DNA from 3 places in the Bradyrhizobium sp. WD16 genome. Region 1 is predicted to be linked to each of the others. Evidence: predicted binding sites of a transcription regulator. Region 1 holds the regulator's gene; each other region holds the start of a gene.
What was found. The regulator PhoB, encoded in region 1, activates phosphate uptake and scavenging genes when phosphate is short. The targets are predictions, from matches to a motif close to TGTCATNNANCTGTCAT.
Positions count from the first base shown of each region.

Region 2: the regulator PhoB is predicted to act here: its motif matches at 6,944-6,960, upstream of phnF (phosphonate metabolism transcriptional regulator PhnF).
Region 3: the regulator PhoB is predicted to act here: its motif matches at 2,607-2,623, upstream of DB459_RS23710 (DUF47 domain-containing protein).

Region 1 is NZ_CP028908.1:2,316,241-2,325,985, reverse strand. Features, by position in the region: gene DB459_RS10730 (Hsp33 family molecular chaperone) at 1-758, opposite strand, end outside; gene argF (ornithine carbamoyltransferase) at 776-1,714, opposite strand; gene DB459_RS10720 (aspartate aminotransferase family protein) at 1,714-2,919, opposite strand; gene DB459_RS10715 (GcrA family cell cycle regulator) at 3,377-3,886, shown strand; gene phoB (phosphate regulon transcriptional regulator PhoB) at 4,117-4,818, opposite strand; gene phoU (phosphate signaling complex protein PhoU) at 4,833-5,549, opposite strand; gene pstB (phosphate ABC transporter ATP-binding protein PstB) at 5,576-6,406, opposite strand; gene pstA (phosphate ABC transporter permease PstA) at 6,403-7,200, opposite strand; gene pstC (phosphate ABC transporter permease subunit PstC) at 7,248-8,294, opposite strand; gene pstS (phosphate ABC transporter substrate-binding protein PstS) at 8,414-9,460, opposite strand; gene DB459_RS10680 (ATP-binding protein) at 9,601-9,745, opposite strand, start outside.
Region 2 is NZ_CP028908.1:1,162,010-1,171,754, reverse strand. Features, by position in the region: gene DB459_RS05465 (DUF1045 domain-containing protein) at 1-328, opposite strand, end outside; gene DB459_RS05460 (alpha-D-ribose 1-methylphosphonate 5-triphosphate diphosphatase) at 338-1,522, opposite strand; gene DB459_RS05455 (chloramphenicol acetyltransferase) at 1,590-2,222, opposite strand; gene phnC (phosphonate ABC transporter ATP-binding protein) at 2,420-3,223, shown strand; gene phnD (phosphonate ABC transporter substrate-binding protein) at 3,295-4,233, shown strand; gene phnE (phosphonate ABC transporter, permease protein PhnE) at 4,295-5,176, shown strand; gene phnE (phosphonate ABC transporter, permease protein PhnE) at 5,176-6,042, shown strand; gene phnF (phosphonate metabolism transcriptional regulator PhnF) at 6,150-6,878, opposite strand; gene phnG (phosphonate C-P lyase system protein PhnG) at 7,093-7,503, shown strand; gene phnH (phosphonate C-P lyase system protein PhnH) at 7,506-8,123, shown strand; gene DB459_RS05415 (carbon-phosphorus lyase complex subunit PhnI) at 8,126-9,226, shown strand; gene DB459_RS05410 (alpha-D-ribose 1-methylphosphonate 5-phosphate C-P-lyase PhnJ) at 9,223-9,745, shown strand, end outside.
Region 3 is NZ_CP028908.1:5,142,240-5,151,984, reverse strand. Features, by position in the region: gene DB459_RS23725 (ABC transporter substrate-binding protein) at 1-536, shown strand, start outside; gene DB459_RS23720 (branched-chain amino acid ABC transporter permease) at 608-1,471, shown strand; gene DB459_RS23715 (branched-chain amino acid ABC transporter permease) at 1,473-2,438, shown strand; gene DB459_RS23710 (DUF47 domain-containing protein) at 2,713-3,357, shown strand; gene DB459_RS23705 (inorganic phosphate transporter) at 3,359-4,363, shown strand; gene DB459_RS23700 (peptide chain release factor 3) at 4,431-6,047, shown strand; gene DB459_RS23695 (hypothetical protein) at 6,124-6,741, shown strand; gene DB459_RS23690 (uridylate kinase) at 6,794-7,441, opposite strand; gene DB459_RS23685 (esterase-like activity of phytase family protein) at 7,644-9,008, opposite strand; gene DB459_RS23680 (extracellular solute-binding protein) at 9,141-9,745, opposite strand, start outside.

The DNA.
Region 1 (9,745 bases):
AGCTCGACATCCTCGAGGGTGCCGATCAACGACTGACCTTCCGTCCAGGCGTCGTCTTCGGAGACCTGATGAGGCTCCGTGCCTTCCGGCGCATCGCCAGGATGCAGGTCCGCCTGCCGCGCCCGCTCCGGCGCCTTGGGCAGGAACTGCAGCAGCATGCCGCCGCCACGCCAACGATGGCGCGGACCTTCACCCGAGCGAAACTCCTCGCCAACGGCAAGCCGGACCTTGGTCGGGATCTGCTCCGATCGCAGAAAATATTCATGGGCGGCGTCCTCCAGCGTACCGCCGTCGAGCGCCACGAGTCCCTGGTAGCGCCGCATATCGGAGCCCTGATCGATGGTCATCGCCAGATGGCCGTGACCGAGCAGTTCGCCGGCGCCGAGCCCCGGCTTCAGCCGCGCACTATCGAAACGCGCGTAGCCGCGCAGCCGATCCGGCAATACATAATCGACGACGATCATCGACACCGGCCCGTCGGTCTGGGTCTGCAGCAGGAACCTGCCGTCGAATTTCAGCGACGAACCCAGCAAGGTAGCGAGCACGATGGCTTCGCCAAGCAGCTTGGCTACCGGTTCGGGATAAGCGTGCTTGGTGAGGATCTCGTCGAGCGCGGGGCCGAGCCGGGTCAGACGACCACGAAGGTCCAGTGCCGACACTTCGAACGGCAGCACGGCGTCGTCGACCGGAGTCGCCGAAGGCGCCCGCACCGTTCCATTGTCCTGCGTGCCGTCGTCCTTGATATCGCGATCTGCCATGCCTTGCTCTGCCACGCTCAGGCGACTGCGTCAAAGCACCAGGCGAGGATTCCCTTTTGCGCGTGCAGACGGTTTTCCGCCTCGTCGAACACCACCGACTGGGGACCGTCGATCACCTCGTCGGTCACTTCGTCGCCGCGATGCGCCGGCAGGCAATGCATGAACAGCGCATCCGGTTTGGCCAGCGCCATCAACTCGGCGTTGACCTGATAGGGGCGCAGCAGGTTGTGGCGGTGCTCGCCGTCCTTGTCCCCCATCGACACCCAGGTGTCCGTGACGACGCAGTCGACGCCGCGCACCATCTCCTCGGCATTGGTGCCGGCCACGATGTCCGCGCCGCTCGCCTTGATCCAGTCGCGGAACGCCTTCTTGGGCGCGAGCTCCGGGGGCGTGGCGATCCGGAGCTGAAACTTGAAGCGCTCTGCCGCATGGGCCCAGGAGGCCAGCACGTTGTTGTCGTCGCCGGTCCAGGCGACGGCGCGCCCGGTGATCGGGCCGCGACGCTCCTCGAACGTCATGAGATCGGCCATGACCTGACAAGGATGCGAACGCCGGGTCAGCCCATTGATCACCGGCACCGTGGCATGCGCAGCAAGCTCGAGCAGCGCATCATGGTTGAGGATGCGGATCATGATGGCATCGACGAAGCGCGACAGCACCCGCGCGGTGTCCGCGATGGTCTCGCCGCGCCCGAGCTGCATCTCCTGGCCGGTCAGCATGATCGGCTCGCCGCCAAGCTGACGCATGCCGACGTCGAACGACACGCGGGTCCGCGTCGACGGCTTCTCGAAGATCATCGCCAGCGTCTTGTTGCGGAGCGGCCGATCCGGCGACGCTTCGTCCCGGGCCTGAGCGGCCTTGAGGCGCGCCTTCATGGCCGCGCCAGCGTCGAGCATCGCACGCAGTTCTTCAACCGGCAGTTCGTTGAGATCGAGGAAATGACGCGGCTTGCTCATCAGACGGCTTTCCGCTTCAGCTGTTCGGACAACGACGTGCAGGCGCGCTCCAGGCGCCCCATGGCATCATCGATCTCGGCTTCGGTCACGATCAGCGGCGGCAGCAGCCTGACCACATTGTCGCCCGCGCCGACGGTGAGGAGCTTCTCGTTGCGTAGCGCCGCGACGACATCGCCGGCGGGAACGACCGCCTTGAGGCCGATCAGCAAGCCGTCGCCGCGGACTTCGCTGACGATATCGGGATAACGATCCACCAGCGAGCCGAGCTTCTGCTTCAACAGGCCCGAGATCCGCCGCACGCGGTCCATGAAGCCGGGCGCGAGCATGACGTCGAGCACCGCGCCGGCGGCGGCGATCGCCAGCGGATTGCCGCCAAATGTCGATCCATGGGTGCCGGCGGTCATGCCGGCAGCCGCCTTGGCCGTGGCGAGGCAGGCGCCGATCGGGAAGCCGCCGCCAAGTGCCTTGGCGAGCGCCATCACGTCGGGGATCACGCCGGTGTGCATATACGCGAACAGATCGCCGGTGCGCCCCATGCCGGTCTGCACTTCGTCGAACACCAGCAGCACGTCATTGTCGTCACAGAGCTGGCGCAGTGCCTTGAAGAAGCCCTGCGGCGGCGAACGCACCCCGCCCTCCCCCTGCAGTGGCTCGATCAGGATCCCGGCGGTATGCGGGCCAATGGCGCGCTTGACGGCATCGAGATCGCCGAGCGCCACCTGGTCGAAGCCGTCCACCGGCGGGCCAAACCCTTCGAGGTATTTCTGCTGGCCGCCCGCGGCGAGCGTCGCCAGGGTGCGGCCGTGGAAAGCGCCCTCGAAGGTAATGATGCGATACCGCTCCGGCTTGCCCTTGGCCGCCTGATATTTGCGCGTGACCTTGATCGCCGCTTCCATGGCCTCGGCGCCGGAATTGGCGAAGAAGACGTAATCGGCGAAGGTCGCAGCACACAGCCGGGCCGCGACCTTGTCGCCATCGGGGCTACGGAACAGATTGGACATATGCCACAGCCGCGCCGCCTGGGCCTGCAGCGCCGCGACCAAATGCGGGTGGGCATGGCCGAGCGCGTTCACCGCCACGCCGCTGGTAAAATCGAGATAGCGCTGACCGTCGGTGCCGTAGAGCCAGACGCCTTCGCCACGTTCGAAGGCGAGGTCCACCCGTGCGAAGACCGGCATCAGATGCGAGGTGGCGTTCGTGCTCATGGCGACGTCCGAGTACCCAATTCGGGCAGAAAATACCGACAGACCCGGTGGGCCGGTGGCGGCCAAACCGCGAGATCAGACGATAAGCCTGCCCCTGAAACAAAACGTGCCGCCTCCGCGGGCAGCACGTGATGAACATTCTATTGGCGGCAGGGAGGGTGTCAACTCGGCAGTGATGCCCAAAAGCCGCAGAAAAAACCGATTCGCGCATTTGTCACGGAGAAGGTGTGGACGCCGAGTCCAGCGACTCTTGCGCGTGAGTCACGCCATATTGTAGCGTTTTGGGCGTCGGATACGACATCTCGTTGTAGGCGGTTCAGATCCCTATTGGTCTTGGTCAAGGCGTAAGCGCCCGGTTGCGAAACAGCGACCGGCGAGGGTCAAGGGATTCTGCCGTCAGGGATTTTGACAACTGCAGTCGCCCCGGGCCCGGGGTGCGCACGAAGGGATTAATGCGATGACGGTAATGGGTTGGACCGACGATCGCGTGGAACAGTTGAAGAAGCTGTGGGAGGCCGGCCTGTCGGCCAGCCAGATCGCGGCGGAACTCGGCAACATCACCCGCAACGCCGTGATCGGCAAGGTGCACCGGCTCGGGCTGTCGGGCCGGGCCAAAAGCCCGTCCTCGGCGGCGCCGCGGCAGCGTAAGGCGCGTCCCGCCCAGCACATGATGCGGATCTCGCGCCCGATCGCCCGCGGCAACACCGCGCTCGCCCATGCTTTCGAGGTCGAAGCCGAGCCCGATCCCGTGGCTATCGACAACGTGGTGCCAATGAGCCAGCGCCGATCGCTGCTGGAGCTGACGGAAGCCACCTGTCACTGGCCGGTGGGCGACCCGGGCAGCACCGACTTCTTTTTCTGCGGCGGCAAATCATTGAACGGCCTGCCCTACTGCGCCCATCATTCGCGCGTCGCCTATCAGCCGGCGAGCGACCGGCGGCGCGACCGCCGGCCGAGCGGGAAGTGAGATAACGTACAGCGCGGCGCGGACCTCGAGGCCGAGTGCGAGACATGAGCCGCACTCGCTTTTTATTTTTTTGCGAGTGTCCCTCTGCGAATGACTGTCGCAGCCTGGGGTCCCTCGGAGAAGACGACAACGGCGCCCGCGGGCGCCGTTTTTGTTTTGCTATGTCTTATTTTGCTCACCTGCTCAGACGATTTGTCGAGCAGCGCTCCGGCGTGGCCTGACGCCCCGCCTCACTCGACCTTGGCGAAACGATCGTCCAGGGCATAGCCGGCACCGCGAACCGTGCGGATCGGATCCTGCTCGCGGCCGACATTGAGCAGCTTGCGCAGCCGGCCGATATGCACGTCGACCGTACGCTCGTCGATATAGATATCGCGACCCCAGACGCCGTCGAGCAACTGCTCGCGGCTGAAGACGCGGCCTGGATGCTCGAGGAAGAACTCGAGCAGGCGATATTCGGTCGGTCCAAGATCTATCGGCTGGCCGGAGCGGGCGACGCGGCGCTTGTCGCGATCGAGTTCGATGTCGCCAAAGGTCAGCACCGTGGCCAGCCGCTCGGGGCTCGCTCGCCGCAGCAGACCACGGACCCGCGCCAGCAGTTCCGGCACCGAGAACGGCTTGACGATGTAGTCGTCAGCGCCGGTGGCGAGGCCGCGCACGCGCTCGCTCTCCTCGCCGCGCGCGGTCAGCATGATGATCGGAAGCTGTTTGGTCTCCGGCCGTGCGCGCAGGCGCCGGCAGAGCTCGATGCCCGACAATCCCGGCAGCATCCAGTCCAGCACCACGAGATCGGGGATACGCTCCTTCAGGCGGGTGTCCGCCTCGTCGCCGCGCGCGACCGTCTCGACCTCATAGCCTTCGGCGTCCAGATTGTAGCGCAGGAGCGTGGCCAAGGCCTCTTCGTCTTCAACCACCAGAATTCGAGCGCCCATGTCGTCTCCGTCGATCAGTTGCCGGGAGCCGAGGGAACAAAGGCGGTCATGTCGCCCTTCGGGCGCTGATCCACCATCTGCTGCCCCTCGACCATGTAGAAAACCGTTTCGGCGATATTGGTCGCGTGGTCGCCCATTCGCTCGATGTTCTTGGCGCAGAACATCAGATGCATGCAGAAGCTGATGTTGCGCGGATCTTCCATCATGTAGGTGAGCAGTTCGCGGAACAGCGAAGTGCAAATCGCATCCACCTCCTCATCGCCCTTCCATACAGCCATGGCGGCGGGAAGATCATGGGCGGCATAGGCATCGAGCACCGCCTTGAGCTGCGACTGCACCAGATTGGCCATGTGCTCGAAGCCCCGGATCAGCTTGAGCGGGTGGAAATCGCTGTCGAGCGCGCTGACGCGTTTTCCGATGTTCTTGGCAAGATCACCGATCCGCTCCAGATCCGTGGCGACACGCATGGCGCCGACGATCTCGCGCAGGTCCACCGCCATCGGCTGGCGACGGGCGATGGTCAGGACCGCGCGCTCCTCGATCTCACGCTGCATCCGATCGAGTTCGCCGTCATTGACGACCACTCGCTGGCCGAGAACGACGTCACGCCGGACCAGGGCATCGACCGAATCGACAATCTGGCGTTCGGCGAGACCTCCCATCTCGGCGACCTGCCGCGTCAGTTCCTGCAGATCCTGGTCGAAGGCTTTGCTGGTATGTTCGAAGGCCATAATGTTCTCCTGCGCCTTGCGGCGCCTCAGCCGAAACGGCCGGTGATGTAATCCTGTGTCCGGCGGTCCGACGGCGTGGTGAAGATCTTGGTGGTCGGGCCGAACTCGATCAACTCGCCGAGATACATGAACGCCGTGAAATCGGAGACCCGCGCCGCCTGCTGCATGTTGTGGGTGACGATCACGATTGTGTAGTCGTCCTTCAATTCGTCGATGAGTTCCTCGATCTTGGCGGTCGAGATCGGATCGAGCGCCGAGCAAGGTTCGTCGAACAGGATGACCTCCGGCCGCACCGCCACGGTGCGGGCGATACAGAGCCGCTGCTGCTGACCGCCCGACAGGCTGAGGCCGTTGGCGGAAAGCTTGTCCTTGACCTCCTCCCACAGCGCTGCGCGCCGCAGCGACTGCTCGACCCGCTCGTCGAGATCGCTCTTGGAGAGCTTCTCGTAAAGGCGGATGCCGAAGGCGACGTTCTCATAGATCGACATCGGGAACGGCGTCGGCTTCTGGAACACCATGCCGATCCGGGCACGCAGCAGGTTGAGGTCGAGCCCCGGCTGCAGGATATCGATACCGTCGAAGTCGACGTGCCCGGCTGCGCGCTGGTTCGGATAGAGATCGTACATCCGGTTCAGGATACGCAGCAACGTCGACTTGCCGCAGCCCGACGGGCCGATGAAGGCCGTGACCTTGTTCTCGTACAGAGACATCGAGATGCTCTTGAGCGCCCGCGCCTCACCGTAGAAGAAATCGAGGTCGCGCAGCGCGATCTTGGGCTTGAGCGCGCTCAGGTCCAGCGGCGGTTGCGCCGGGTTCGGGGCGGAGGATGATGACGGCGTCGCTGTGGCGAGGTTCATGACGACTTCCTTGCTCCGGTCAGCGCCCGCGCAACGATGCTGAGCGCGAGCACGGACAGCGTGATGATCAGGGCGCCGGTCCAGGCCAGTTTCTGCCAGTCCTTGTAGGGACTGAGGGCAAACTGGAAGATGACGGCCGGCAGGCTCGCCATCGGCGCGTTGAGGTTGGTGCTGTAGAACTGGTTGTTGAGGGCTGTGAAGAGCAGCGGCGCGGTCTCGCCGCTGACGCGGGCGATCGCCAGCAGAATGCCGGTGATGATGCCGGAACGCGCCGCGCGATAAGCGATCTTCTGGATCATCAGCGAGCGCGGCAGACCGATCGAGGCGGCGGCCTCGCGCATGGTGTTGGGGACCAGCAGCAGCATGTCCTCGGTCGTCCGCACCACCACCGGAATGACGATGACGGCGAGCGCGACGGCACCGGCGATCCCGGAGAAATGTCCCATGGGCCGCACCATCACCTCGTAGATGAAGAGGCCGATGACGATCGAGGGTGCGCTGAGCAGAATGTCGTTGATGAAGCGCACGACGCTCGTCAGCTTATCGTGACGGCCATACTCGGCCATGTAGGTGCCGGCGAGAATGCCGATCGGAGTGCCGATCGCGACGGCGAGGACGGTGGCGATCAGGCTACCGATAATGGCATTGAGCAGCCCGCCATCGGAACCGGGCGGTGGCGTGTTCTCGGTGAAGACCCGCAGCGACAAGCCACTGAAACCTTCCCAGAACAAGGCGCCCAGGATCAGGGCCAGCCAGGACAGTCCGATCAGCGTCGCGCCGACCGACGCCACCATGGCGATGACGTTGCGACGACGTCTCGTGCTGTAGAGCGAAGCATCCATCAGCCGATCCTCCGCTCGATGCGCAGCAGCAGGTAGCGCGCGATCGCCAGCACCACGAACGTAATGAAGAACAGGATGAGGCCGAGCGCGATCAGCGACGAGGTGTAGAGATCGCCGACCGCTTCGGTGAATTCGTTGGCGATGGTCGCCGAGATCGTGGTGCCTGGCGCCAGCAGCGAGGACGAGATCTTGTGGGCATTGCCGATCACGAAGGTCACAGCCATGGTCTCGCCGAGAGCACGACCGAGGCCGAGCATGACCCCGCCGATGACGCCGACCCGGGTGTAGGGCAGCACCACATAGCGCATCACTTCCCAGGTGCTGCAGCCGAGGCCGTAGGCCGCTTCCTTGAGCACCGGCGGCACCGCTTCGAAAACGTCGCGCGAAATCGACGTGACGAACGGCAGGACCATGATGGCAAGGATCAGACCGGCGGTGAAGATGCCGATGCCGTAAGGCGGTCCGGCGAACAGGGCCGACAGGCCGGGCACATTGGCGAAAGTCGCGATCACACCGGGCTGAACATGCTGCTGCAGGAAGGGGGCGAGTACGAACAGCCCCCAGATGCCGTAGATGATGCTGGGAATGCCCGCGAGCAGTTCGATGGCAATGCCGATCGGACGACGCAGCCACATCGGGCAAAGTTCGGTGAGGAACATTGCGATCAAGAGGCCGAACGGCACCGCGATCATCATGGCGATCAGCGACGTGACCAGGGTGCCGTAGATCGGCGCCAGCGCGCCGAATTTCTCAGTAACCGGATTCCAGCTCTGCGACAGAAAGAAATCGAGGCCAAACTCGTTCAGCGCGGGCAACGAGCCGAGAAAGAGCGCAAGCATGACGCCACCGAGCAGCGCGAGCACGAAGATCGCGGCGCTGCGAGTCATCAGCTTGAAGATATTGTCGCTGAGCCGAAGCCGGTCGAGCGCCTTGGCGCGCTCCTCGACATCCTGCCGCGCTCCCACAACCTGCCCTTCCCAAGCCACTTCAACCACGGGCGCCTCCTCGTCCCGCCGCTCGCGGGTCATTACGGCATGCGCTGACATCTTTGCAGCTCCGGCAGACAGGCGCCGATAAACTGCTCGGCGATTCGGCGCTTCGTGCGGATAGTCACGTCGAGATCGAGATGGGCGCGACCCGGAGGCCGCGCCCTCCATTGGCGTTATCAGTTGGAGGCGGCGAACAGCGGCTTGCCGCTGGAGTCCTTGACCTCGGACGACCACACCTTCTGCACCACCTTGACGACGCTGTCGGGCATCGGGATGTAGTCGAGGTCCTGCGCCATCTGATCACCCTTGGCGTAGGCCCAGGCGAAGAACTTGAGCGCTTCGGTGGCCGCGGCGGCGTCCTGCGGCTGCTTCGGCAACAGGATGAAGGTCGCACCTGCGATCGGCCAGGCTTCCGCACCCTTCTCGTCGGTCAGGATCATGTAGAAGCCGGGAGCATGGGCCCAGTCGGCACCGGCGGCGGCAGCCTGGAAGGCACCCGGGGCCGGCGCGACGGTCTTGCCGTCCTTGTTGATCATCTTGGTGGTGGTCAGCTTGTTCTGCTTGGCATAAGCCGACTCGACATAGCCGATCGCGCCCTTGGTCTGGACCACGTTGTTGGCGACGCCTTCGTTGCCCTTGGCGCCGATGCCGGTAGGCCATTCAACCGCGGTGTTGCTGCCGACCTTGCTCTTCCAGTCGGCGCTGACCTTCGCGAGATAGTTGGTGAAGATGAACGTGGTGCCGGAGCCATCGGACCGATGAGCCACGACGATAGCCTGCGACGGCAGCTTGGTGCTCGGGTTGAGCTTTTTGATCGCCGGATCGTCCCAGGCCTTGATCTCGCCGAGATAGATCTTGGCGAGGGTCGGACCGTCGATGGTCAGCTCGCCGCTCTGAATGCCGTCGAGATTCACCACGGGGACGATGCCGCCCATCACCGTGGGGAACTGAATCAGGCCGGCCTTTTCGAGCTCTTCCGGCTTCAGCGGCATGTCGGAGGCGCCGAAGGTCACGGTGCGAGCGGTGATCTGCTTGATGCCGCCGCCGGAGCCGATGGACTGATAATTCAAGCCGTTGCCGGTCTCCTTCTTATAGGCATCAGCCCATTTGGCGTAGATCGGGTAGGGGAAGGTCGCGCCAGCACCGGAAATATCGGCGGCGCGCGCCGGCAGGGTCGCAGCGGCCAGCAGGCCCGCGGCGACGATTGTCTTGATGAAATTCACGGGTTCTCTCCATCTGTGAGCCGGAGCCGGGTCGCTCTCGATCAGGCCCCTGCGGCTTCCTTTAGAAGCCCGCGTTAGAGCTTTTATGAGAGTTCAGTGACACTCATGTGACACAAGCAAGCCATTGTAAAAACTTGGCTTTATGCGCTTTCAGGAGGCTTCGGCTGGGGAAAACAGGCGGTAAAAGTAGCGCCCTGTTTGAGCACGCTCTCGATCACTAGGCGGCCTCGATGGCGGCCAATGATGTGCTTGACCAGCGACAGGCCGAGGCCGGTCCCGCCCTGG
Region 2 (9,745 bases), 1.2 Mb from region 1:
AATCGCCGATGGCGCGTACGACCGCCGGGAACGTCGGAATGATACGGCGGGCGGCGGTGAAATCCTCGCAGGCAGTAATCAGGCCGGCCTCCGATGTGCCATCGGCCAGGGCGATCGGCGCCTTGAGCGTGGCGTGGAAGCCGTATTTGCGCGGCTCCTCGGTGACGGCGGCCCAGTCGGCCGTCGCGCGTGTCATCGTCTCGGGCAGCGTCAGCGAGGTCCCTCGATAGGCGTCGTAACCGAGCAGGCCGGCGCCGAACCGGTAGAGCGGGCTGTCGGCGTCGGGGACGAAGTAGATCGCGTAGCGGGGGCGGGATGAGTCGGACATGATCTTCGATCAGGCGGCGACGCTGTGCCGGGCACCGGCCGCAGATGACAGCCGCGCCGCCTCGGTGATGTGCACGAGGCGCCCGCCGGCAATCACGGCGACAATTCTTGGGCGCAGTGCCTCGCGCGCGTCGACCAGCAGGATATCGGCGCGGAGGCCCGCGGCAAGCACGCCGCGGTCGGTGAGGCCGGCGGCGGTGGCCGGCCCTTCCGACACCAGCTTCCAGGACTGCGCGAGTGGCCGCACGCCGTCGGCGGCGAGACGGAACGGCGCCAGCAGCGGCGCCGGGTAGTAGTAGTCGGACGCCAGCACCGAGCAGAGCCCCTGGGCGATCATGTCGGCGGCACGTGTCCAGCCGGTATGGCTGGCACCGCGCACCACATTGGGCGCGCCGAAGACGATGAAGTCGCCGGCCGCGGCGGCATCGCGCGCGGTTGCGACATTGACCGGGAATTCGGCGATGCGAATCCCTTCGGCGCGATAGGCCTGGCGCATCGCCGGGGTGTCGTCGTCGTGCGACAGCATGCGCACATTCGCCTCGCGCGCTGCGGCGGCAAGGCGGTTGACGGAGGCCGGAACGTCCCCCGCACGCGCGGCGACCGTCGCGACGAGCGCGTCGAAAGCCTCGCCGCTCAGCCCCGTGCGCTCGACCATCCGGTTTCGCTTGTTGGGCTTGTCGAGGGCGGCGACCGTCGAATCCATGTGATCGTTGAAGGCGAGCAGGTCGATCCGCCGCTCGGCAAGCCAGCGCAGCAAGGTCGGCTCGGCATCGAGATCGTAGGTCTCGTGGCGCAGATGAAAGCGGGTGTCCGCCGCGAACAGCGGCCGCTGGCGCTCGATCGTTTCCAGCAGCCGCGCGGCGTTCTCACCGCTGCGCAGGCCCGGCTCCCACGACCAGGTCGTGGCGTGAAACACTGTGGTGATGCCGTTGGCGATCGCCTGCCGATCGCTGTCGGCCAGGGCGACATCGAGCGGAAAATCGACTCCGGGCCGCGGCATCATCTGACGTTCGAAGGCATCGCCATGGATGTCGACGATGCCCGGCAGGACCAGAAGATCGCTGGCGTCGAGCCGTGCGGCGGCGGTGCCGCCGCCGACCGTCGCAATCAGCGCGCGATCGGTGCAGAGCGTGGTCTCGGCGAATTCGTCGCCGATCAGCGCCCGGCCGCGTTCGATGACAAGTCCCTTGTTCATTGTCAGTCCCGTGGTTTGCGCCGAAATACGCAACGCAGATTGGCAATTTAGATCATGCGCCCGGCCGTTACGCCAGAGCCGCGGCTTCGTGCACGGCGAGGAAATCCTCGATTGCAAGTTGCCGGAAGTCCGGCAAGGCGCGGCGGAGGCGATCGTGATTCCAGTCCCACCAGGCGAGTGCAGTCAGGCGCTCGGCGATCGGCTCGCTGAAGCGGCGGCGGATGATCCGCGCCGGGTTGCCGGCGACGATGGTGTAGGCGGGGACGTCCTTGGTGACGATGGAGGCAGCGGCGATCACCGCTCCGGTGCCGATCTGGCGCCCCGGCAGCACCACGGCGCCGTGACCGATCCAGACGTCGTGACCGATGGTGACCGCATGGCTGCGGCGCCAGTCGAAGAATGCGGCATCATCCTCTTCGCCGGGAAAGTATGTACTGGCGCGATAGGTAAAATGAGCCTGGGTCGCCCGGTGCATGGGATGGTTGCCGGGGTTGATCCGCGTCATCGCGGCAATCGAGCAGAACTTGCCGATGGTGGTGTAGGTGATCTGGCTGTCATTCACCACATAGGAGTAATCGCCTATCGTCACGTCATGAAGAACGGTGCGGGCACCGACCTCGCAATAGGCGCCAAGCCGCGCATCCGTGAGCTGGGCAGACGGGTCGACGGCGGGAACGACGGACAGCATCTTGGCGGTCATGCGGGCCTTCCTGCTTCAAGTCGCATCTGCGCTTGCCGCTGTCTCCGATGCCGCGGTGACGACGTGATGACGGTTCGGTGACAAGCGTCCGTGTCCCCGGTTTCACTGCGTCACTTCGACCGATCGGGCCAAACTGTCATAGAACTGTTGGAACTCCGCGTTAGCCATGGAGCGACCTTGATGGCTCGGAGTTGCGCATGCTGATCGTGGACAAGCTGACCTGTTGTTACGGCGAGAAGGTCGCCGTCGATGGGGCATCGTTCGCGGTCGAACGCGGCAGCTTCGTCGGGGTGATCGGCCGCTCCGGCGCCGGCAAGTCGACCTTGCTGCGCATGATCAATCGCCTGGCCGAGCCGTCCGAAGGGCGCATTTTGTTCGAGGGCACGGATGTCACCGCCCTGAAGGGCCGGGAACTGCGGCGCTGGCGGGCCCGCTCGGCCATGATCTTCCAGCAGTTCAATCTCTCGGGCCGCCTCGACGTGCTGACCAATGTGCTGATGGGTCGCCTCGCCGACGTGCCGTCCTGGCGTTCGCTGTTTCAACTATGGCCCGAGGACGACAAGGCGATCGCGCTGTCGGCGCTCGAGCAATTCGACATCGCGGCCCTGGCGCCGCAGCGCGCGGATCAGCTTTCGGGTGGCCAGCAGCAGCGCGTCGCCATTGCCCGCGCCCTGGTTCAGCAGCCCACCTTGATACTCGCCGACGAGCCGATCGCTTCCCTCGACCCCCGCAACACGAGGATCGTCATGGATGCCCTGCTGCGCATCAACAAGCATTTCGGCATCACGGTGCTGTGCAATTTGCATTCGCTGGATCTGGCGCGCAGTTACTGCGACCGCCTGATCGGCATGGCGCTGGGCCGCGTCGTGTTCGATGGCATGCCGGCCGACCTCACCGACCGCATCGCGCGCGAACTCTATGATCTGGAGGCGGGCGACGTCATGGACGTCCCGGCTCCCGCCGCCGCGCCCGTGCCCGAACTCGGCACCGTCGCCGCGTAAGGGCCGCACGGCGGCCGAAGGGCGGCCTTGATCTCGATTTTTCACTGCTACCCCAGTCCAGGAGACTTTACATGATCGACCGTCGTCATCTTCTCGCCGGTGTCGCTGTTCTCGCCGTGCTCGCCTCGCCGGCCGCGGCGCAGGACTGGAAAGCCAAATACTCCGAGATCAACTTCGCCGTGGTGCCGGCGGAGAACGCCTCCGGCGTGACCGAGCGCTGGACCCCCTTCGCCAACTATCTGTCGAAGGAGCTCGGCATCAAGGTCAACCTCCGCATCGCCAACGACTATGCGGCGGTGATCGAAGGCCAGCGCTCCGGCAACATCCAGCTTGCCAGCTACGGCTCGGCGTCCTTCGCCCGTGCCCGTCTCACTGGCGTCAACACCGACGCCTTTGCCAACGACATCAATGCCGACGGCTCGACCGGCTACTATTCGGTGCTCTTCGTCAAGGCGGCCAGCCCCTACAAGAATGTCGATCAGCTCAAGGGCAAGAATCTCGGCCTCGTCGATCCGAACTCGACCTCGGGCAACAACGTGCCGCGCTTCGAACTCGACAAGATGGGGATCTCCGATCCGGACGCCTATTTCGGCAAGGTCGTCTTCGCCGGCAGCCACGAGAACGCGCTGCTGGCGCTCAGTCAGGGCACCGTCGATGTCGCCGCCAACCAGTGGACCAGCGATGACGATTCGACCCTGGCCCAGATGCTCACCAAGGGCATGCTGAAGAATGCCGACGGTTCGGCGATGAAGAGGGACGATTTCCGCGTCATCCACAAGTCGGCCCAGATCATCAACGGGCCGTATGCCTATTCCTCGGATCTGCCGGAAGCTCTGAAGGCGGCGATCGCCAAGGCGTTCTTCGAGGCGCCGGCCAAGGATAAGGCGGCATTCGATCGTTTGTCGGACGGCCAGAAGAAGGGCTTCCATCCCGCCACCACCAAGGATTGGGACGCTACCGTCGAACTGATCAAGTTCGTCGACCGCCTGCGCAAGAAGAAGGCGTCCTGATCCGCTCACGCGGCGGGGCGCCACGGCCAGGCCGCCGGCGCCCCAGCCCACCGCTCGATCCATGACCTCCGCCGTTTCGATCTTGCCCGAACCGCAGCTTGCGCCGTTGCGCGAGGCGTATCGCCGCGCCGTGGCGCAGCGCCGCCGTCGCGCGGCGCTGGCCGCTGTGGCGGGGCTAGCCGTGCTGGTGCTTGCGGCCCGCGGCGCCGACGTCGATGTCGCGACTTTCCTCGCCAAGATCGGCAACTTTACCAGCTATTTCGACCGCATTCTGCGCCTCGACAGCGGCGCGCGGGCCTGGACCGACTTCGGGGAATGGTTCTGGGGCTTGCGCAAATGGCTGGCCCTGCTCGGCGAGACGGTGCTGATCAGCTATGTCGGCACCATGGCTGGCGCGCTGGCGGCGCTGGCGCTGAACTTCCTCGCGGCCGGCAACACCGCGCCGATCGGCTGGCTCCGCTTCGCCGTACGGCGCTTCCTCGAGTTCTGCAGGACCGTTCCCGACATCGTCTTCGCCCTGATCTTCGTCATAGCCTTCGGTCTCGGGCCCATGGCCGGCGTGCTGGCGATTGCGATCCATTCCGCCGGCGCGCTCGGCAAGCTGTTCGCCGACGTGGTCGAGAATATCGATCCCAAGCCGCTGGAAGGCATTCGCTCGACCGGCGCGAGCTGGATCGCCTGCATGCGATTTGCAGTGCTGCCCCAGGTCGTAGCGGGCTTCGCCAGCTACACGCTGCTGCGTTTCGAGATCAATGTCCGCGGCGCCTCGGTCATGGGCTTCGTCGGCGCCGGCGGCATCGGTCAGGAGTTGATCGTCGCCATCCGCAAATTCTACTATTCCGACGTCAGCGCCATTCTGCTCCTGATCATCGCCGCGGTCTTCATCCTTGATATCGGCACCGGGCTGGTCCGCGGACGCTTTCTCGGCGGGGAGCGTCATTGATGAACATGCCGGAAACCCAGCCGACGCCAGGCCGAACATCGGTCGAGGAGATGCGGGCGCGTTATCCGGATGTGTTCGAGCGGCCGCTGGCCGCGCGGGTTTCGGTGCCGGCGCTGGGCGCGGCGGCGGCCATCCTGTTCGTCTATGGCCTTATCGATCTCGACTTCTCGCCCGCGCGCATGCTGGCCGGCCTGCACCAGCTCGGCTGGTTCACCCTGCTGATGATCCCGCCCAATCCGGGGAGCTCCTTTCCGACCTATCTCGCCGCCATGGGCGAAACGCTCTCCATCGCCATTCTCGGCACGACGCTGGCGGCAATCGCCGCACTGCCGGTCAGCCTGCTTGCAGCGCGCAATGTCATTCCATCCTGGATCCTGCGCTTTCCGGTGCGCCGCGGCTTCGATGCGATCCGCGGCATCGACACCCTGGTCTGGGCCCTGGTGTGGATCAATGTCGTCGGCCTCGGTCCTTTCGCCGGCGTTCTGGCGATTGCGATTTCGGATTTCGGCGCCTTCGGCAAGCTGTTTTCCGAGGCGATCGAATCTGCCGATCGCAAGCCGGTCGAAGGCATCCGCGCCAGCGGCGGCACAGCGCTGCATGAAATCCGCTTCGGCCTGCTGCCGCAGGTGATTCCGGTAATCGCCGGCCAGGTGCTCTACTTCATCGAATCCAACACCCGTTCTGCAACCATCATCGGCATCGTCGGCGCCGGCGGCATCGGCCTGCAGCTCGCGGAGCAGATCCGCGTGCTGGAATGGCAGAAGGTGTCCTTCCTGATCCTGATGATCCTGGCGGCGGTCGCGGTCATCGACTGGATCTCCAGCCGGCTGCGCTTCGCCATCATCGGCCGCCGTGCTGTGGCGTGAGAGTCTAACTCTGAGAGCCGGATCGCCATGCTCCCCACGTTTCTTCCGGGGCGGCTCGTAAGGAGCTGGATGATTTCAGTGTGAGCGGCACAAGCCCGGTCACGTGATCACCCGGTCTCGACCACGAAATCGACGCGGTCGGCGGCGAAGCGGGCGCGGGTCGCGAGGAGCGGCGTGCCGTCGGGCGCGACATCGACGGACTCGACGATTAGCACCGGCCGCCCCAGCGCGAGTTCGAGCCGTACCGCGTCAGATGCCTCGGCGATGGCGGCGGTGATCCTCGTGGCGGAGCGGCGATAGTCACGGATGCCGTAGTGACTGAGCAGCCGCGTCACCGAGCGGGATCGCTCGTAGACCGCGCCGGCGTCGGGAAAGCACTCCGCGACGAGCCAGTTGGTGCTGACGCAGATCGGTGTGCGGTCGGCGAGGCGGACCGAATCGATGCGTGCCAGCGGCGTCCCGGGTTTGACGCCGAGCCGTCGTGCAAGGTCGCGGCCCGCCGGTTCGATGGTCGCGCCGATCAGCTGGCCGCGCGGTTCGCGGCCGCCGGCGCCGACGATTTCGGAGAAGCGGGTGCGCGCCCGCAGCGGATAGGCGAGGCGGGGCGCCTCGACGTAGGTGCCGCTGCCGCGCTCGGCGCGGACCAGCCCGCGCTCGGCCAGCGCCGCCAGGGCGCGGCGGACGGTATGGCGATTGACACCGAAGGCCTCCGCGATCTCGACCTCGCCGGGCAGCTTTTCGCCGGCGGCATAGGTCCCCGCGCCGATGTCGCGCTCGATGGAATCGGCGACGCGCCGCCACAGCGCCACGCCGGCGGTTTCGTCCTGGACGCTCATGCGGCGCTCGCGCCGGGCGGCACGGCACAACTTTCGGATGCGACTGTTCGTGAAATCATCCCCGGTGTCACCAAACGGTCATGGATGCGCGCTATCAAGTTGTCTATAGACATAGACAACTTTGGAAGGGCCCATGTCAAGCAGGGCAACGTCAAGCAGGGCAACACCGGGCGAAACACGCGACGACGACATCACCAGGCGGCGGCAGGCGGCGATGGCCGTGCTGGCACGATCCGCCACGGCGGCGATCGCCGAGCGCATTGCCGCCGTCGAGTTGCCGCCGTTCCAGCGGTTGCGCGCCGGCGAACGAGGTCTCGTCATGGTGCGCGGCCGGATCGGCGGCGACGGCACGCCCTTCAACCTTGGCGAGGCGACCGTCGCCCGGGTGGCGTTGCGGCTCGAAGGCGGCGCCGTCGGTTTCGGCTACGCGCTGGGGCGCGACACCGCCAAGGCCGAATTGATCGCGCTCTGCGACGCCATGATCCAGACCGAGCGGGCGGCAACCATCGAGCGCGAAGTGATTGCGCCGCTGGCGGCGATCATCGCCGTGGGTCGGCGCCGCACCGCGGCGCAGACCGCGGCAACCCGGGTCGATTTCTTCACTCTGGTGCGCGGGGAGGGCTGATCATGGCGCCGACGACAGGGGCCGCCATGGCCTATCCGCCGGAGGTCCTTCATGCCCAGGCGACATTTCGCGCTGCCATGGAGGCGCTGGCCCGGCCAGGGCGGCTGCAGTCCATCGCACTCGCCGCCGAGGCCGCAACCGCGGTGCCGGCGCCGATGACGCGGGGCGCCGCGGTGCTGGCGCGGGCGCTGTTCGACAGCGATACTCCGATCTGGCTCGATGGCGCCATGGCGGCGAACTGCGAGGTCGCCGACTGGCTGCGCTTCCAGACCGGTGCTGCCATCGTCGCCAGTCCGGCGAATGCAGCCTTCGCCCTGATCGCCGAGCCCGATGCGATGCCGCCGTTCGAGTGCTTCGCGCTCGGCAGCAGCGATTATCCGGATCGTTCGACGACATTGATCATCCAGGTGGCGAGCCTTGCGGACGGGCCCGCACTGTCGCTGCGCGGTCCCGGCATCGACGGTATCGCCTCGCTCACCGCGCGCTTGCCGGCCGACCTGCCGGCCAGGCTCGCGGCCAATCGCGGGCTGTTTCCCCGTGGTGTCGATCTCATGCTGGTGGCGGACGACAGCCTTGTCGGCCTGCCGCGCACCACGCGCGTGACAGCGAAGGAGGACTGATCGTGTATGTCGCAGTCAAGGGCGGCGAGCGCGCCATCGACAATGCCCACAAGCTGCTGGCGCAGGCGCGTCGTGGCGATCCCTCGGTGCCAGAACTGTCGCTCGACCAGATCGCCGGCCAGCTTGGTCTCGCTGTCGACCGGGTGATGAGTGAGGGATCGCTTCACGATCGTGAGCTGGCGGCCCTTGCCATCAAGCAGGCGCGTGGCGACCTGATCGAGGCGATCTTCCTGCTGCGTGCCTTTCGCGCGACCTTGCCGCGCTTCGGTTCGACCGAGCCGGTGGACACCTCCGGCATGGAGGTGCGGCGACGCATCTCGTCGACCTTCAAGGACATGCCCGGCGGTCAGGTGCTGGGGCCAACCTTCGACTATACCCACCGGCTGCTCGATCCCGAACTCGCCGACGGCGCAGAGCCGGAGCCGGCGGCGGAAAGCGAGGCGGAGCCGGCGCCGATGCCGCGCGCAACGGATATTCTCGGTCGCGACGGCCTGATCGAGCCGTCACCCCAGGCCGAGCCCGGCGCCGCGGTCGCCGATCTCACCCGCGAGCCCCTGGCCTTTCCCGCCGGGCGGGACTTGCGGCTGCAAAATCTGGCGCGCGGCGACGAAGGTTTCCTCCTGGCGCTGGGCTATTCGACCCAGCGCGGCTATGCCCGCAACCATCCGTTCGCCGGCGAGATCCGCTTCGGCGACGTCGAGGTGCAGTTCTTCGCCGAGGAGGTCGGCTTCGCCGTGCCGCTCGGTACCATCGAACTGAGCGAATGCCAGATGGTCAACCAGTTCACGGGCAGTGCCACCGAGCCGCCGAGCTTCACGCGCGGCTATGGCCTCGCCTTCGGCCAGGCTGAGCGCAAGGTCATGGCGATGGCGCTGGTCGATCGTGCGCTGCGGGCGCGGGAGCTCGGCGAGGAGGCGACGGCGCCGGCCCAGGACGAGGAATTCGTGCTGTCGCATTCGGACAACGTGCAGGCGACCGGCTTCGTCGAGCACCTCAAGCTGCCCCACTACGTCGATTTCCAGTCGGAGCTTGGCCTCATCCGCAAGCTGCGTGAGGAGTTTGCGGCGGGGTCGGCAGATCTGATGCGGGAGGCCGCGGAATGAACGCGCCGACTTACAACTTCGCGTATCTCGACGAGCAGACCAAGCGGATGATCCGCCGCGCCATCCTCAAGGCGATCGCCATTCCCGGCTATCAGGTGCCCTTCGCCAGCCGCGAGATGCCGATGCCCTATGGCTGGGGCACCGGCGGCGTCCAGGTCACGGCGGCGGTGCTCGGCCCCGATGACGTGCTGAAAGTGATCGACCAGGGCTCCGACGACACCACCAATGCGATCTCGATCCGCAAGTTCTTCGCCAGGACGGCAGGCGTCGCCACCACCACCCGCACGGTGGAGGCGAGCGTGATCCAGACCCGCCACCGCATCCCGGAAGTGCCCCTCCGCGATGATCAGGTGCTGGTCTACCAGGTGCCGATCCCCGAGCCGCTGCGCTTCCTGGAGCCGCGGGAGACGGAGACGCGGCGCATGCATGCCCTCGCCGAATACGGGCTGATGCACGTCAAGCTCTATGAGGATATCGCTCGCTTCGGCCATATCGCCACCGCCTATGCCTATCCGGTCA
Region 3 (9,745 bases), 2.8 Mb from region 1:
GCGGCGATACCACCAACTCGATCAAGCAGGCCGCCGAGTTCGGCATCGTCTCCGGTGGCCAGAAGCTCGCGGCACTGCTGCTCTTCATCAGCGACGTCAACGCCCTCGGCCTCAACGTCGCCCAGGGACTGAACTTCACCGAGACCTTCTACTGGGATCTCAACGACGGCACCCGGGCCTTCTCCAAGCGCTTCTCCGAGCGCATGAAGAACAAGCAGATGCCGACCATGGTTCATGCCGGCGTCTACGCCGGTGTACTGCATTATCTCAAGGCGCTGGATGCGCTGGGCGGCAATCCTCATGACGGCGCCAAGGTGGTCGCCAAGATGAAGGAGATGCCGACCAACGATCCGCTGTTCGGCAAGGGCTCGATCCGCGCCGACGGCCGCAAGATCCATCCGGCTTACCTGTTCGAGGTCAAGAAGCCGTCGGAATCCAAGGCGCCGTGGGACTACTACAAGCTGGTGGCGACCATCCCGGCGGACCAGGCCTTCACGCCGCTGTCCGAGAGCAAGTGCCCGCTGGTGAAGAAGTAACGGCCCGCTCGCGGCGGCCGGCGCGATGACGCATCAGGCCGGCCGCCTTCGCGTATGAAAGACTGAACCACATGCAAGCCCTTTTCGCCCAGCTTCTGGTCGGACTGATCAACGGCTCCTTCTACGCGCTGCTGAGTCTCGGCCTCGCCGTGATCTTCGGCATGCTCAACATCATCAATTTCGCCCACGGCGCGCTCTACATGATGGGCGCGTTCGTCGCCTATTTCCTGCTGCAGTATCTCGGCATCGGCTATTGGTGGGCGCTGCTGCTCGCGCCGATCGCGGTCGGCCTGTTCGGCGTGGTGCTGGAGCGCACCATGCTGCAGTGGCTGACCGGGCTCGACCACCTCTACGGGCTGCTCCTGACCTTCGGCATGGCGCTGATCATTCAGGGGGTATTCCAGAACTATTTCGGCTCTTCGGGCCTGCCTTACGCCATCCCGGACGCGCTCAGGGGCGGCGTCAATCTCGGCTTCATGTTCCTGCCGGTCTATCGCGCCTGGGTCGTCATCTTCTCGGTCGTGGTGTGCCTGGCGACCTGGTTCCTGATCGAGCGGACCCGGCTCGGCGCCTATTTGCGCGCTGCCACCGAAAACCCGACGCTGGTCCGCGCCTTCGGCATCAACGTGCCGCGCATGATCACGCTGACCTACGGTTTCGGCGTGGCGCTGGCGGCGCTCGCCGGCGTGCTGTCGGCGCCGATCAACCAGGTCCGGCCCTTGATGGGCGCGGACCTGATCATTGTCGTCTTCGCCGTGGTCGTCATCGGCGGCATGGGATCGATCATGGGATCGGTCATCACCGGTTTTGCCCTCGGTATCGTCGAGGGGCTGACCAAGTATTTCTATCCCGAGGCCTCCAACACCGTCGTCTTCGTGCTGATGGTTCTGGTGTTGCTGGTGAAGCCGACGGGACTGACGGGACGGGCCACCTGACATGACTTCCATCACCGACAACGCCGCTCCCGTCCATCGCGCCGGCCGCGACGAAGTCGTCGCCTTCGCCATCATGGCGGCGGCGCTGATCGCGGTGCCGTTCACCGGCATCTATCCCTATTTTGTCATGCAGGCGCTGTGCTTCGCGCTGTTCGCCTGCGCCTTCAATCTCCTGATCGGCTATGGCGGGCTGTTGTCCTTCGGTCACGCCATGTTCCTCGGCACCGCCGGCTATGTCACCGCGCATGCGTTGAAGGTCTGGGCGGTGGCGCCGGAGATCGGCGTGCTGGTCGGCATGGCCGCCGCCTGCGCGCTCTCGGTCGTGACCGGGCTGGTGGCGATCCGTCGCCAGGGCATCTATTTCGCGATGATCACGCTGGCGTTGTCGCAACTGCTCTATTTCCTCTACCTGCAGACACCGTTCACCCACGGCGAGGACGGCATCCAGGGCGTGCCCCAGGGCCGGATGTTCGGGATCCTCAATCTAGCCGACACCACCACGCTGTATTACGTGGTGCTGGGCGTGTTTCTGCTGGCCTTCCTCCTGATCTTCCGCATCATCAATTCGCCGTTCGGCGAGGTGCTCAAGTCGATCCGCGAGAACGAGCAGCGCGCGATCTCGCTCGGCTACAAGACCGACCAGTACAAGCTGCTGGCCTATATCCTGTCGGGCACGCTGGCCGGGCTCGCCGGCTCGCTCAAGATCTTCGTCGCCCAGAACGCCTCGCTCACGGACGTGCACTGGTCGATGTCGGGCGAAGTGGTGCTGATGACGCTGGTCGGCGGTCTCGGCACGGTTTTCGGTCCGGTGGTCGGCGCTTTCGTCATCATCGCCATGCAGCAGTATCTCGCCCAGTTCGGCCAGTGGGTCACGGTGATCCAGGGGAGCATCTTCGTGATCTGCGTGCTGACCTTCCGTCGTGGGGTGATCGGCGAGATCGGCCAATACTTCAAGCGCTCGCTCTGAGGGCGGTAACGCCCGGCGGCGGCGGGAGGCGAGGGCCGTCCTTCGCGGCTCCGGCATGATATTTCCTTGGCGATTCGACATCGCGCCGCCCGGCCGGTCATCGTTTATCCACATCGCCGGCCCGGCGGAGACCCCGCCGGGCCCTGGCCTGTTGCCGGGCGGCGTCTAATGACCGATATGTGACGCCCGGCCGCAGCTGGCCGGGGCTTCCCGGGGGACACCGGCGGGGCAGTTGCAGCGGGGGCTCCGTGGCGGGGCCGGAGGATGGACGTCAATGCTGAGCTGGTTCAAGGCGCTGCTGCCCCACGAGGCGCAGTTTTTCGAGCTGTTCGCCGAGCATTCGCAAACCATCGTCCACGGTGCCGAGGCGCTGGAGGCCATGCTGCGCGGCGGTGACGACGTGCCGGCCTGGTGCCAGAAGGTCAATCAGTTCGAGCAGCAGGCCGACGACATCACCCGCCGGGTGCTCACGGCGGTGCGCCGCACCTTCATCACCCCCTTCGACCGCGTCGATATCAAGGACCTGATCACCTCGATGGACGACGCCATCGACCAGATGCAGCAGACCGCCAAGGCGGTGACGCTGTTCGAGGTGCGGCAATTCGAACCGCCGATGCGGGAGATCGGCACCATTCTGGTGGAATGCTCCAAGCTCGTCGGGAAGGCGCTGCCGCTGCTTCGCTCCATCGGCGACAACGTCACCACGCTGATCGCCATCACCGAGGAGCTGACCAAGCTGGAGGGCAGGGTGGACGATCTGCACGACATCGGCCTGAAGGAGCTCTTCCTCAAGCACCGCACCGCCAACACCATGGATTACATCGTCGGCGCCGAGATCTACGACCACCTCGAAAAGGTCGCCGATCGCTTCGACGATGTCGCCAACGAGATCAGCAGCATCGTCATCGAGCAAGTTTGACGTGGACGCGACCCTCTCGCTTCCGTTCCTGATCGGCCTGATCGGCGTCGCGCTGCTGTTCGACTTTCTCAACGGCCTGCACGACGCCGCCAATTCCATCGCCACCATCGTCTCGACGAGGGTGCTGCGGCCGCAATATGCGGTGTTGTGGGCGGGGTTCTTCAACTTCATCGCCTTCCTGTTCTTCGGCCTGCATGTCGCCACCACGCTGGGCACCGGGATCATCGATCCCGGCATCGTCGATCCCCAGGTGATCTTCGCCGCGCTGGCCGGCGCCATCGTCTGGAACATCGTGACCTGGGGCCTCGGCATTCCCTCGTCGAGCTCCCATGCCCTGATCGGCGGCCTGATCGGCGCCGGCTTCGCCAAGGCCGGCCTCGGCGCCATGGAGTGGACCGGCCTGAGCAAGACCGTGCTCGCCATCGTGCTCTCGCCGCTGCTCGGTTTCCTGCTCGCCCTGGTGCTGGTCGCGGTGGTGTCCTGGCTGTCGGTGCGCTCGACGCCGTTCGCGGTCGACCGCGCCTTCCGCACCCTGCAGTTCGTCTCGGCCTCGCTCTATTCCCTCGGACACGGCGGCAACGACGCCCAGAAGACCATGGGCATCATCGCGGTGCTGCTCTATTCCCAGGGCTATCTCGGCAGCACGTTCGCGGTGCCGTTCTGGGTGGTGATCGCCTGCCAGACCGCCATGGGGCTCGGCACGCTGTTGGGCGGCTGGCGGATCGTCCGCACCATGGGCAGCCGCATCACCCGTCTGACCCCGATGCAGGGCTTCTGCGCCGAGACCGGCGGCGCCGTCACCCTGTTCCTGGCGACCTGGCTCGGTGTCCCGGTCTCCACCACCCACACCATTACCGGCGCCATCGTCGGGGTGGGCGCGGCGCGCCGCACCTCGGCGGTGCGCTGGAACGTGGCAAGTTCGATCGTGGTGGCCTGGGTGATCACGATCCCGGCGTCCGCCTTCGTGGCCTTCGCCAGTTCCCTGATCGTTTCGGCGCTGCGCTGACGACAAGGCCCCATCTTGGGCCCGAACCCTTGATCCGGCCGCGTTTTCTTGCGACACGCATGCCGCCATGTCCGAAATCGTTTTGACCCAGGAAGCGCCGTCAGGCCCGCTCGCCGCCGAAGTGGCGCGGCGGCGGACCTTCGCCATCATCTCCCACCCCGACGCCGGCAAGACCACGCTGACGGAGAAGCTGCTGCTGTTCGGCGGCGCCATCAATCTCGCCGGTCAGGTCAAGGCCAAGGGCGAGCGCCGCAACACCCGTTCGGACTGGATGAAGATCGAGCGCGAGCGCGGCATTTCCGTCGTCACCTCGGTCATGACCTTCGAATTCGAGGGGCTGGTCTTCAACCTGCTCGACACGCCGGGCCACGAGGACTTCTCCGAGGACACCTACCGGACGCTGACCGCGGTCGATTCCGCGGTGATGGTGATCGACGCCGCCAAGGGCATCGAGGCGCGGACCCGCAAGCTGTTCGAGGTCTGCCGGCTGCGCGACATTCCGATCATCACGTTCATCAACAAGATGGACCGCGAGAGCCGCGATCCGTTCGACCTGCTCGACGAGATCGAGAAGACGCTGGCGCTCGATACCACGCCGATGACCTGGCCGGTCGGCCGCGGCCGTGATTTCGTCGGCACCTACGACATCGCCACCGGCGGCATCCGCCTGCTCGAGGGCGGCGGGGCCAAGACCGGCGCGGCCGAGCAGATCGCCATCGCCGATCTCGCCGCGCGCAACCCCAACCTCGACGCCGCGGCGATCGAGGACGAACTTGCCCTGGTTACCGAGGCCTGCAAGCCGTTCGACCTCACGGCCTTCCGCGAGGGCCACCTGACTCCGGTCTATTTCGGCAGCGCGCTACGCAACTTCGGCGTCGGTGACCTGCTGGAGGGGCTCGGCCGCTACGCGCCGCCGCCGCGCGCCCAGGACAGCAACCTGCGCAAGGTCGAGGCCGACGAGCCGAAAATGACCGCCTTCGTCTTCAAGATCCAGGCCAATATGGATCCAAATCACCGGGATCGCATTGCATTTGCAAGGCTTTGCTCTGGAAAGCTCACGCGCGGCATGAAGGCGAGGCTAAGCCGCACCGGCAAGCCCATGAGCCTGTCGGCGCCGCAGTTCTTCTTCGCCCAGGACCGTGCCCTGGCGGAGGAGGCCTTCGCCGGCGACGTCGTCGGCATTCCCAACCACGGCACGCTGCGCATCGGCGACACCCTGACCGAGGGCGAGGAGCTGACCTTCGTCGGGGTGCCGAGCTTCGCGCCGGAAATCCTGCGCCGGGTCCGGCTCACCGACGCCATGAAGGCCAAGAAGCTGAAAGAGGCGCTGCAGCAGATGTCCGAGGAGGGCGTCGTCCAGGTGTTCCGACCGCGCGACGGCTCGCCCGCCCTGGTCGGCGTCGTCGGCCAGCTCCAGCTCGACGTGCTGAAAGCGCGGCTCGATGCCGAATACGGCCTGCCGGTCGATTTCGAGATCAGCGAATTCTCGCTGGCGCGCTGGATCTCGGCGGCCGACCGCAAGCAGCTCGACGCCTTCGTCAACACCAACGGCTCGGGGGTCGCCGAGGACGTCGACGGCGACCTCGTGTTCCTGGCGAAGAACCAGTTCTATCTCGACTATACCCGCGAGCGCTCCGAGGGCATCGTCTTCCAGAACGTCAAGGACGTGAAGAAGAAGGGCTGAGCGCAGGTCTGACGCAGGCTTGAATTGCGCTTCCGCCGGGCGCTCCTACCTGTCGGGGATGGAGACCGGATCCCCGATGCCGTCCTTGCGCCTGGTCGCATTTCTGCTCGCGCTCGTCCTCGCGACCTCCGCGGCCGCGAGGGTGCGCCGGCCGCCGCCCGATCCCAGCCCGTTCGCCCATGCGCCCTGCAGCGTCCTCGACAATCGGCCGTGCACGCCGAGCGTCTGCAGCCCGCTCGAGCGCGGGCCCTGCAGCCCCGAGATCGACTATCCGATCGGCCAGGACCTGCACCTCACGGTGCTGAGCGTGCCGGCGGACACCGACGCGGCGGGATACCAGCGGCCCGACCACGACCTCGACACCATCTCCGACCTGTTCGCCATGCTGCGCTCGTGCTGGGCACCGCCGGACGGCGAGGCGGCACGGCCCGGGATGGAACTGGCGGTGCGCTTCAGCCTCAGACGCGACGGCAGCCTGATCGCGCCGCCACGCGTGACCTATGCGACGCCGCAGGCGCCGAAATCGGCGCGCGACGACTACCGGCAGGCGGTATCGCGGTCGCTCGGCCATTGCGCGCCGCTGCCGCTGTCGAAAGGCCTCGGCGGCGCCATCGCCGGCCGGCCGATCATGGTGCGCTATGTCGACAACCGCAGCGAGGCGAACGGCACGGAGCGGAAATCGGCGCAGCCGTGAGGCCGCGCCGGTCCGTGACATGGGTTACCGGTCCGACTTCCGGATGCGCTGACTAATTCCGTACGATCATGCTCGGCCATTCAAGGTCGTCGTTGTTGAACACAACGTCTGCTGTCGCTGCCGGTGCGCAGAGTTTCTCGTACAGATCAAAAGCTGGTCGGTACCTCGTCGCATAGAGCTGGCTTGCGGCCTCGATGCCGCCCAACGCGCCGGCGTCACGCTGGATGCCCCTTTGCTCGCAGCGTTGCTGCGAAGCCAGAACAAAGATGACGAAGTCCCATCCATCGACGAGCTCAGGGCGCTGAAGAAATGTTCCATCAACAATGAGAACGGCATCGGTGGGCGCGGTCTGAGCCGGCTGATCGAGAGGGCAATCATTCGCCAGGTCAAATGAGGCGGTGCGATATCGGCGATCTCCGTCCGGCCCGAGCGGATCCAGGAGCAGTCGCCTCACGGCCAAGAGATCGCGTGAATCATAGTAATATCCCTCGGGGGAATGCCGGCCGCGCGCATAGCGTTCGGCCTTTGGCCGATGAAAACCGTCGATCGACGTTCGGATGACCGGCCCGCCAGCCCGTTCTACCAACGCAGCAATCTCATTCGAGAAGGTCGTTTTCCCGGACGCCGTGCGGCCATCTACCGCTACGCGTAGTGGTCGCCCGATCGTCTTGTCGGCGATAAACGAGGCGAGCGTGGCCAACAACTCCCTTCGCGCAACAGGGGGGCTGCGATCGCAAGACTGGTTCGACATGTTCATTCGCTGCGAATGCCGAAAAGTTGGGCTCACTTGTTTGGAGTCAAATTCGCACGGAAGCGAGTTGAACGAAAGCAACGAACACGGTGGCGCGGAGCAGAAACCGGCGCAGCCGTGAGGCCGCGCCGGTGGTTTGGATCTGCCGGGCTTACTTCGCCTTGAGGAAGTCGCCGACCTCGAGCAGCACCATCTCGTTGTCGTCGGCCTTGTTGGGCTCGCGGCTCGACGAGAACGGCAGGTTGTTGTCGTTGCCGACGATGATGTGGGTCGGATCGACGACGTCGACATTCTCGATGGTGAAGAACGGGAAGGTCAGCACGCCATTGTTGAGCGGCTTGCGGGCCTTCTTGTCCGGGTCCTGGATCTTCATCAGGTCGATATAGCCGATCTTGCGCACGGCCTTGCCGACATTGGCGTCGGAAAGCTCGATCTTGTAGACGCGCTTGAACTTGGCGAGATCCGGGAAACAGTCGGCGCCGCGCACGCCGCTCGCGCAGGCCTTGTCGGCGGTGCCTTCGCCGTTGTCGCGCTCGATGACGAGGCCGGTGGTGCCGTCGATGATGTTGAAATCGCCGATGGCGTTGCCGTTGGCTTCGAAGCGGTAGTACCAGAAGCGGCCGGTGAATTTCTGCGCGGCGACGTCGAATTCGAGGATGCGCGAGGCCTCGTTGCCGTCCTGCCTCTCGAAGTCCTTCTTGTCGGCGTCCCACAGCGGCCCCTCGAGCAGGCCGTAGAGGAACTTGCCGTCCTTGCTGGCGGCGAAGCCCTCATAGCCCTTGGAGCGGCGCAGGTTGACGTTGGTGTAGGTCAGGCCCGGCGCGCCCGGCGAGGCAGCGGCATAGTGATCGGGCGAGCGCACCGGCTTGCCGTCGGCGAGCGTCTCGAACACCGCCTGGATCTTGCCGGTGAGGTCGGCCTTGATGACGTAGGGGCCGAATTCGTCGCCGATCCACAGCGTGTCGCCGATGATCTGGAAGCCTTCGGTGTCGAAATCGGCGCCGGTGAGATAGCGCTTCCCGGTGCCTTCATGGACGATGCGGAACGGCACCTTCTTGTCAGGGTCGTGCAGGAAGATGGTGCCGAGATGGGTCCATTTGCCGCTCGCGAAGTCGATGGTCCAGTGATTGAGGTAGAGCATCGAGTCCGGCGAATTGGCCTTCGCGCCCATGCCGTTGTCGGTGATGATCCAGAACGAGCCGTCGCTCATCACCTTGATGCCGGAATGACCCTGCAGCGGCTGGCCCTTGAACGGCAGCTTGACGCCGGTGTCGCGCTCGTAGGACTTGCCCATCACCGAGCCGATCGCCTCATTGCGTTTGCCGGTGGTGTACTTGCCCGAGGTCTTGAGATCGACGGGCGCGTCGGCCGGGGCGTCGATGAAGCTCTCGGCCGGCAGCACGGCATGGCCAGCGAGCTTCGCCGGGAATTCCTGCTGGGCGAGAGCGGGCGCGGCGAGGGCAAGGCTCAGCGCGGCGCTGGTGAGAAGGGTCGTGGTGAAGGTGTTGCGGATCATGGCGGCCCCGTGGGTGGTGGAACCGGGCCTTTGTGGGGACCTTGCATGACGGAGCCATTACGGCGCCATGGCGGCGCGATGAAAGCCGCCGTCCGCGACTGCAGGTCGCGGACCTTTGGCCCTCGGGCAGCTCTACTTCGCCGCCGCGATCGGATCGAGCCCGGTCTTCTTGAGGACCGGCGCGGCAGCCGGCGAGGCGAGGAAGGCGATCAGGGCGCGGCCGGCGTCGGGCTCGCGGGCGCCGCTGGCGAGCGCCGCCGAGAACATCGTGATCTTCTGCACCGGCTCGGGAAGCGGGCCGACGAGATCGACGCCAGAGACCGCCAGCAGCTCGCTGACCTGCTGGAAACCGAGTTCGCTGTCGCCGCGGGCGACGCCCCTGGCCACCGGCTCGGCCGGAATCTTTTTCGCCTTGTCCTTCATCTCTTCGGCGATGCCAAGCTTGGCGAACAGTTCGGTGCCGACATAGACGCCGCTGGCGCTGTCGGAATAGGCCACCGACTTGGCCGCGAGCAGGGTCTTCTTGAGCGCCTCGGGCGTCGAGATGTCGGGCTTCGGCGCGCCGGCCCGCACGGCCATGCCAATTGGCGAGCGCGCGATGTCGACGCGGCTGTCCCTGATCACCTTGCCGTCATCGATCAGCCTGCCGAGCGCATCGCCCACCATGATCAGCACGTCGGCCTGCTCGCCGCGGGTGAGCCGCACCGGGATCGCATTCTGCGTGGTGCCCATGGAGG